4 regions of the Hydrogenophaga sp. L310 genome follow, and region 3 is predicted to be linked to each of the others. Evidence: predicted binding sites of a transcription regulator. Region 3 holds the regulator's gene; each other region holds the start of a gene.
What was found. The regulator sigma-54, encoded in region 3, starts transcription at its own class of promoters, with help from an activator protein. The targets are predictions, from matches to a motif close to TGGCANGNAANCTGCTTT.

Region 1 (2,198 bases), on a different contig from region 3:
AAGACATTCCGGCCATGGCCAAACATTTTCTCGACCGTTTCAACCGGGAGAACGCGCGCACCACCCAGTTCAGCCCTGCTGCGATGCGGGTGTTGAGCAGCTGCTACTGGCCCGGCAATGTGCGCGAACTGGAGAACTGCGTGGAACGCACCGCGACCATGGCGCACAGCGACGTGATCACGGACCTGGCCTTCCCTTGCCAGGGCAACCGCTGCCTGACCCAGGTGCTGCACCACATCGACCGCGAAGACGCGGTGCGGCCCAGCCGCCTGACGGAGATTCCGATCCAGGAGCGGCCCATGGGGCCCGCCGGGGCCGACGCCGCCTTGCCAGCACCCATTGATGCGTCACCCGAGCCGGTCGCCGTCGCTGCGCCGACCGCCGTCGCCGATGGCAAGCCCGAAGGCGAAGCGGAGCGCCTGGTCTGGGCCATGGAGCGCAGCGGCTGGGTGCAGGCCAAGGCGGCGCGCCTGCTGAAGATCTCACCGCGCCAGATGGGTTATGCCTTGCAGAAGCATGGCATCGAGGTGCGGAAGTTCTGATGTCTATTCACTGATCTTGCTGGCGCCACGCTGAGGTGTTGGCAACGCGCCGGGCGTCCGCGGCGGGGCGCTTGCGCGCTCGCGCAGATGTGTTGCTGCAGGCAGCTGGGCCTGCGTGAACACGGGGTATGTGCTCGAAACTCCGGGGCATGCGCGAATCCTCTTCAGCGCTCCGCCGCAGCCACCCGACACGTCTGCGAACGGGTGGGTGGAACCTGGTTGTGACTTCTCTTCCCAACCACCCGGCCTTGCCCAGATCCAAGAACGGCGCCAGCGGTATGCGCTCCCTGTGTGGCCTTTGTCGCAAGCCAGACGCAACACGCTCAAAAGATGTGGCTCCTGTGGCATCTGCGACAACCGACAAAAGACGCCAGTTATTTGATTTAAAACAAGATTTTTGGTGGCACGGAATTGGCTATAGGTCCCCCCATGCGGCCAAGTGTCGGACGCGAAAAGGGTTCCCATGCAAACCAGCGCAGCCAGTGGTTCATTGCCGGCCAAGACCTACATCGGCATCGGCCAGATCAAATCCTTGGGCGCCACGCCCGAACTGCCCGCCGCCGGTGGCGGCTGCGGTACCTCCGGCGGTGAAGGCAAAGCCAGCTGCGGCACGTCGGACGGCCCCGACGACATGCCCCAGGAAGTCTGGGACAAGGTCAAGAACCACCCCTGTTATTCCGAAGAAGCCCACCACCACTACGCGCGCATGCACGTCGCGGTGGCGCCGGCCTGCAACATCCAGTGCAACTACTGCAACCGCAAATACGACTGCAGCAACGAGAGCCGCCCCGGCGTGGTCTCGCAGAAGCTCACGCCCGAACAGGCGGTGAAAAAAGTGGTCGCCGTGGCGAGCGAGATCCCGCAGATGACGGTGCTCGGCGTGGCCGGCCCCGGCGATGCGCTGGCCAACCCGGCCAAGACCTTCGACACCTTCCGCATGCTGCAGGAGCAGGCGCCCGACATCAAGCTCTGCCTGTCCACCAACGGCCTGGCGCTGCCCGACCAGGTCGACGAGATCTGCAAATACAACGTCGACCACGTGACCATCACCATCAACATGGTGGACCCGGCCGTGGGCGAAAAGATCTACCCCTGGATCTTCTGGAACCACAAGCGCGTGACCGGCTACGAAGCCGCCAAGATCCTGCACGAGCGCCAGATGCTCGGCCTGGAGATGCTCACCGCGCGCGGCGTGCTCACCAAGATCAACTCGGTGCTGATCCCCGGCATCAACGACGAGCACCTGATCGAGGTGAACCGCGAAGTGAAGAAGCGCGGCGCCTTCCTGCACAACATCATGCCGCTGATCTCCGAAGCCGAACACGGCACGGTGTTCGGCCTCACCGGCCAGCGTGGCCCGACCGCTTCCGAACTGAAAGCGGTGCAGGACGCCTGCATGGGCGGTGCCAACCTGATGCGCCATTGCCGCCAGTGCCGTGCCGACGCGGTGGGCCTGCTGGGCGAAGACCGCTCGGAAGAGTTCACGCTCGACAAGCTGGAGCAGATGGAAGTGGTCTACGACCTGGACAAGCGCAAGAGCTACCAGGACAAGGTCGAGGTCGAGCGCCAGGCGCAACAGGCCGCCAAACACGAAGCCCTGGCCGCGGCCACGGCCATCGGTGTGGATGACGACCTCAAGGTGCTGGTCGCGGTCGC
Region 2 (2,198 bases), on a different contig from region 3:
GCACCTGGATCACGTGGCCAGCCTGCCGCTCATGCTCGACGCCGTGGCCGCGCGCCGCCTGGCCGCGGGCGCCGAACCGCTGCAGGTGCGCGCCCTGCAGAGCACCATCGACGCCCTCAAGGCCCACATCTTCAACAACCTCATCTGGCCCGATTTTTCCACCATCCCCAGCGCCGCCACACCGCTCATGCGCTGCGTGCCCATCACCGTGGGCGAGGTGCTGCAGGTGGGCGGCAAGGCCATCGAGGTGCTGCCCGCCGTGCACACCGTGCCCGCCTGTGGCTACGCCGCCGCCACCGCCTCGGGCCACTGGGTCTTCAGCGGCGACACCGAGCGCAACCCCGCCTTCTGGGAACGCGTCAACCAGCTGCCCGTGGCCCTGCTCATCATCGAAACCGCCTTCAGCGACCGCGAAAAAGAGCTCGCCCGCCGCAGCCTGCACCTCGCGCCCAGCACCCTGGCCGAAGAGCTCGACCAGATCGACCGCCGCCAGCGTTACCCGATCTACATCACCCACACCAAGCCCGCCGAAACCGGACTCATCATGGACGAGATCCAGCGCTTCGACCAGACGCCCAGCCGGGTGGACGACGTGCGCCATGACATCCGCTGGCTCAGCGCCGGGCAGACTTTCGAGCTGTGAGTGGCTCTGGAAGAAGTTGGCGCCGTGCGCCGAGAAACCCATCGACATCATTATTGACACCCCTGTCGTGGTGGCCGGCCTGATCTGCCCGCAACCCGACTCGCCAGACCCGGGCGATCCGTTCTTGTGGAACCTGCTGGCGCTCAGCCCCGATCTCATCCTGGTCACGGGCGACCGCGTTTGTTGCCAGACGCCGGCCTGGGGCAGCGGGTCATCACACCGCTGGCGCTGGCATCACGCCTTCAACACTGAACACAAAGACCTTGCCGCCGCAAGTGACAATTTCTGTCTGCCCAGACCGGGGTGACAAAAATTGTCAGTAGCAAAAAGCATCACAGGACACAAATCGTCACATGCACCGGCTGCGGCGTGAAAAAGACCGCAGAAACCCGGCCTTGTCGGGTTGGCACGGACCCTGCTCAGGAGAACGCGTTCCTCTCCCCCAACCACCCAAGGAGTTTTCGCAATGAAGCGTTCCATGCAAAAAGGTTTCACCCTCATCGAACTGATGATCGTGGTGGCCATCATCGGTATTCTGGCCGCCGTGGCCCTGCCGGCTTATCAGGACTACACGGTGCGTGCCCGTGTTACAGAGGGCCTGAACTTGGCCAGTGGCATGAAGCCAACCATCTCCGAAAACATTGCTGCCAATGGCGGCACCATTGCGGCAGGCTCCTGTGCTGGTGTGAACAACATTGGTGCTGTGGGTGCCGTGACTTCCGTGGTTTGCACTGACGATACTGGTGTTGTGGTAACGACTATGAATCCCACCGCCAAAAGTGTGGTCTTTAGTCTGACTCCTGCTACGGGTGTGGCAGGTGCGATTGACTGGGCTTGCACAACGGCTGCTACTGCTAACTACAAGTACGTGCCCAATGAGTGCCGTGCTGGTGGTGCTTAATGTCCAAGGAGGCGAGTGACGCAGGAGAATGAATTTTCTGCTCTTTCGCTCTTCTGAAAGAAAAGACCGCTTTGGCGGTCTTTTCTTTTTCGCGCTACCAACCAGATTCAATTCAAGCGGGGGCCACAGACAATATAGGCATCAATGATGATGCGATCTTAAACTGATGCTATGAAGCTTTTCAACGTTTCGAGAATCGGGTTTGCTCTCCGCTGGAGCTTCTATCACTTAATCGGCAGTTTGTTTGTGGCATTGCTGTCATCAGTCGTGGTGTTTAGTGGTTGGTACCCAAATCCTTGGCGCACCATGCTCGGGGTGACCCAGATTTTCCTTCTTGTCGTTCTGGTGGATGTGATTTGTGGCCCGATGCTCACACTAGTCTTGGCGAGTCCGCGGAAATCCGTGCGTGAACGGTGGGTCGATCTCACCCTGGTCGTGGTTATCCAGCTGGGTGCCTTGTTTTACGGACTGTTTTCAGTCTTTTCAGCGCGCCCGGTTGTGCTGGCATTTGAAACAGACCGTTTTGTTGTGGTGACTGCCAATGAGGTTCAGACCACTGACTTCACTCAGATTTCGAATGAGTTTCAAAATTTGCCTTGGTTTGGTCTTCAAAGGGTAGCTGTGCGCGCTCCTCGATCCTCACAAGAGCGGCTT
Region 3 (2,198 bases):
TCGTCGGCGAGCATGTCCTCCACGCCGGCCGCACAGGGGAGAAACAACTTCAATTGATTCACAGGCTTTTTCTAAGGTTGGCCGGTGCGATGCGAAGTGCCTCGCGGTACTTGGCCACGGTGCGGCGCGCGCACTCGATGCCCTGCTCCTTGAGCAGGTCGGAGAGCTGGTTGTCGGACAGCGGTTTCTTGGGCTCTTCGGAGGCGATGAACTGTTTGAGCAGGGCGCGCACCGCGGTGCTCGACGCGTTGCCGCCGGTTTCGGTGCCGAGCGAAGAGCCGAAGAAGTACTTGAGCTCGTAGGTGCCGAACGGCGTGGCCATGTACTTGGCGGTGGTCACGCGGCTGATGGTGGACTCGTGCAGGCCCAGCTCGTCGGCGATCTCGCGCAGCACCAGCGGGCGCATGGCGAGTTCGCCGTGCATGAAGAAGTTGCGCTGGCGCTCGACGATGGCACTCGATACGCGCAGGATGGTGTCGAAACGCTGCTGGATGTTCTTGATGAACCAGCGCGCTTCCTGCAGGCGCTGCTGCATGGCGGCGTGGCCGGCTTCGCCGCCGTTGTCGCGACCGCCGCGGTTTTGCCGCATGGCGTTGGCGTACACGTCGTGCACGCGCAGGCGCGGCATCACGTCGGGATTCAGGATGACCTTGAAGCCCCGGCCGGCGCGTGTGACGATGACGTCGGGCACGACCACGTTGCGCTCCACATCGATGAAACGGCGCCCGGGTTTGGGTTCAAGCCGCGCGATGACACCCAGCGCGGCGCGCGCCGTTTCGTCGTCGATGCCGCACAGGGCGCACAGACGCTTGATGTCGCGTTTGGCCACCAGCTCCATCGACTGGTTGCAGATGGCCAGCGCCGCGCGCGCTTCGGGGGTGTTGCGCAGCTCTTCGATCTGCAGGCGCAGGCATTCGCCGAGGTTGCGCGCACCCACGCCGGTGGGCTCCATGTGCTGCAGCCAGCCCAGGGCCATGCGCAGCTGCGCTTCGACGGCCTCCAGCTCTTCGATGGCAGGCGAGGTGGCCTCGCGGCCGTGCATGAGCCGCCAGAAGTCCAGGGCGAGCTCGGCCATGTCGTCTTCGAGGTAGGCATCGTCGTTGAGCGATTCGATGAGGAAATACAGCGCCGCCGCGTCCTCGTCGCTCAGCCGCAGGCAGCGGGCCTGCTCGTGCAGGTGGTCCTGGAGGCTGACGGGACTGCGGGCCAGGTCGGCTGCGCTGGCGGTTTCGTCGTCGCCACCGGAGCCGCTGTTGCGCGCCGGTGCGTCGCCGCCCCATTCGCTGTCGTCAGGCGCCATCTCGACCGTGCCGTCGCCTTCCCAGCTTTCTTCCACCGGGGTGGCCCCGTCGAGCCGGCTTTCGATCTCGTCGCCTGAGCCGCTGTCGGCGGGCGCGTCGGACGTGCTGCTGACGCGGTCAGGCAGCGGGCCGTCAAATTCGGCGGGGGCGGCCACGGCGTCGGCCACCGGCAGCGCGGCATCGGCGATCTGTTCGCCGGCGCTCACCGGCGCATCGACCTGCTCCAGACCGAAAGCCTCGCGCTCGGCGATCTCTTCCGTGCGCTCCAGAAACGGGTTTTCGTCGAGCATCTGCTCGACCTCCTGCGCCATTTCCAGCGTGGAGAGTTGCAGCAGGCGGATCGATTGCTGCAACTGGGGCGTGAGCGCCAGGTGCTGCGATACACGCAGGGAGAGGCCTTGCTTCATGCCTGGGCGTACAGCAGTGGGAAACGGAGATTCGCCGCCGGGCCGCCCCAAGGCGAATCAACCCCCTTGGGGGGCAGCGCGCCGCGCAGCGGCAAGGCGTGGGGGCCACAAGACGCCGCCGGGCCGCCCCAAGGCGAATCAACCCCCTCGGGGGGCCGCGAAGTACATGCAATGACGAGCGTGGCGGTCATGTTCACATGCGGAAGTTCTCGCCCAGGTACACACGGCGTACTTCGGCGTTTTCCACGATCTCTGCGGTGGGACCGCTGGCCAGAACATGGCCGTCGCTGATGATGTAGGCGTGGTCGCAGATGCCCAGGGTTTCGCGCACGTTGTGATCGGTGATCAGCACACCGATGCCCCTGGACTTCAGAAAACCGATGATGTGCTGGATCTCCAGAACCGCAATCGGGTCGATGCCGGCAAAGGGTTCGTCCAGCAGGATGAAGCGCGGGCGCGTGGCCAGGGCCCGGGCGATTTCCACCCGGCG
Region 4 (2,198 bases), on a different contig from region 3:
CATGCCCCTTGCGCACGACCAGGGGTGGAAACCCGAAAGATTCCGACTTCCAGATCACCTCGGTCTTGGCAATCGCAGGCATGCCCTGGTCGCGCATCGTCTCCCATACATAACCGTCGATGGAGCCAGCCTGGGCCAGGCGGGCCGCCACGGCTTCGGCCACGTTGCGGTGGCCGTGCGTGAAAAAACCCCGCTTCAGGTCTCGTGCTGACACCCCGGCCTTGCTCAGCTGGGCCTGCGCGACCAGCCAGCCCGAGTTGGAGAGAGGATCGGAATAGGCCAGCACGCGCCCTTTGAGATCGTTCCAGCCCTCGATCTCCGGGACTGGGGTTTTCGAGCGAATGAGATAGGCCTGGTAGAACGGCTGGCCGTGGTACAGCGGCACGGCGAGCAGGGACAGCCCGCTCTCGAAACGCACGAAGGGATACCCACAGATCCAGGCGGCATCGATCTGTCTGGAAAACAGCAGGTCCAGGATGCTTTGGTAGGACTCGCGGGCCACGAACTCGACATCGATCCCCACCCGACTGCCCAGGTAGCGACCCCAGCGCGACAAGAAGGCCACCTGATCCGCCAGGATCACCGGGGTCAGCCCGATGCGCAGGCGGTCCGCTCCCCATCCCGGGAGGGACACAGCCGCCGCGGCGGCGCCGCACATGCCAGCGGCCAGGTAGCGTCTTCGGTTCACAGACATTCTCGCGTTACGTTTTCGTAACTTTGATTTTCATCATGGTTACGAAAATCCCACAGAGAAGAAACCCTAATGAAGTAAGTGGTTGATTTTAAAAGACTTCCTTGCTGGCATGAACGTTGCATACCGGTTCCATGTTTTCACCCAACCAGGAGACAAAATGGAAGACGTCAAGATCGGTCGCCGCTTTTTTCTGAAATCGGGCGGCGCCGCAGCCGCCGTGGCGGGCGCCACCATCATCCCGATTCGCAATGCGAACGCCGCCACCCCGCCGGCATCCAGCGGCACCACGCTGCCGTATCCCAAAAAAGCCGTCGGCTCGGCCAAGGGTCTGCCGCTGAACCAGGCGGTGAGTTTTGCCTACCCCGATGACAGCTCGGCCTGCCTGGCCATCCGCATGGGCTCACCCGTGCCGGGCGGCGTTGGCCCCAACGGCGATATCGTGGCCTACAGCTCGTTCTGCACCCACATGGGCTGCCCGGTCGGCTACGAACCCGGCACCAAGACCTTCAAGTGTGGTTGCCACTTCTCCATCTTCGACCCCGAGAACGGCGGCCAGATGGTCACCGGCCAGGCCACCGAAGACCTGCCGCGCATCCTGCTGGAGTACGACGCCAAGACAGACAGCATCCACGCCGTCGGCGTCGATGGCCTGATCTACGGCCGCCAGTCCAACATCCTGTGAGGAGAGCCGCATGACCACCCAGATCAACGACCGCATCGCGCTGCCCCCGAAAGACGCGCAAAAGACCAACATGACCTGCCACTTCTGCATCGTCGGATGTGGCTACCACGCCTACAAGTGGGATCACAACACCGAAGGCGGCCGCGCCCCGGACCAGAACGCGCTGGGCCTGGACTTCCGCACCCAGCTGCCGCCGTTTGCCACCACCCTGACCCGGGCGATGACCAACACCATCACCGACAAGGGCGGCAAGAAGTGGAACATCATGATCGTTCCCGACAAGGAATGCGTGGTGAACAGCGGCCTCTCCAGCACGCGCGGCGGCAAGATGGCCAGCTACATGTACACGCACGACGGCATCGGCCGCGAGCGCCTGAAGCACCCGCGCATCAAGCGCGGCGACCAGTGGCTCGACACCAGCTGGGAGCAGGCCCTGGCGATCTACGCCGGCCTGACCAAGAAGATCCTCGACAACGACGGCCCTGACGGCCTGTTCTACGACTGCTTCGACCACGGCGGCGCTGGCGGCGGCTTCGAGAACACCTGGGGCACCGGCAAGCTGATGTTCAGCGCGCTGAAAACCCAGATGGTGCGCATCCACAACCGCCCGGCCTACAACTCCGAGTGCCACGCCACGCGCGACATGGGCGTGGGCGAGCTGAACAACAGCTACGAAGACGCCCAGCTGGCCGACTGCATCCTGTGCACCGGTGCCAACCCCTACGAAACGCAGACCAACTACTTCCTGAACCATTGGGTGGCCAACCTCTCAGGCTCCACGGTGGACAAAAAGAAGAAGTGGTTCCCGGGCGAAACAGCCGC

Region 1: the regulator sigma-54 is predicted to act here: its motif matches at 944-961, upstream of nifB (nitrogenase cofactor biosynthesis protein NifB).
Region 2: the regulator sigma-54 is predicted to act here: its motif matches at 1,048-1,065, upstream of AC0GNO_RS16930 (pilin).
Region 4: the regulator sigma-54 is predicted to act here: its motif matches at 800-817, upstream of AC0GNO_RS11170 (arsenate reductase (azurin) small subunit).

What each region holds. Positions count from the first base shown of each region.
Region 1 is NZ_JBVPZA010000004.1:10,522-12,719, reverse strand. It holds gene nifA (nif-specific transcriptional activator NifA) at 1-542, shown strand, start outside; gene nifB (nitrogenase cofactor biosynthesis protein NifB) at 1,006-2,198, shown strand, end outside.
Region 2 is NZ_JBVPZA010000010.1:113,843-116,040, reverse strand. It holds gene AC0GNO_RS16940 (3',5'-cyclic-nucleotide phosphodiesterase) at 1-643, shown strand, start outside; gene AC0GNO_RS16935 (hypothetical protein) at 600-950, shown strand; gene AC0GNO_RS16930 (pilin) at 1,110-1,544, shown strand; gene tfpZ (TfpX/TfpZ family type IV pilin accessory protein) at 1,716-2,198, shown strand, end outside.
Region 3 is NZ_JBVPZA010000007.1:199,129-201,326, reverse strand. It holds gene AC0GNO_RS13935 (THUMP domain-containing class I SAM-dependent RNA methyltransferase) at 1-62, opposite strand, end outside; gene rpoN (RNA polymerase factor sigma-54) at 59-1,708, opposite strand; gene lptB (LPS export ABC transporter ATP-binding protein) at 1,902-2,198, opposite strand, start outside.
Region 4 is NZ_JBVPZA010000005.1:201,081-203,278, forward strand. It holds gene AC0GNO_RS11165 (substrate-binding domain-containing protein) at 1-658, opposite strand, end outside; gene AC0GNO_RS11170 (arsenate reductase (azurin) small subunit) at 852-1,376, shown strand; gene AC0GNO_RS11175 (arsenate reductase (azurin) large subunit) at 1,387-2,198, shown strand, end outside.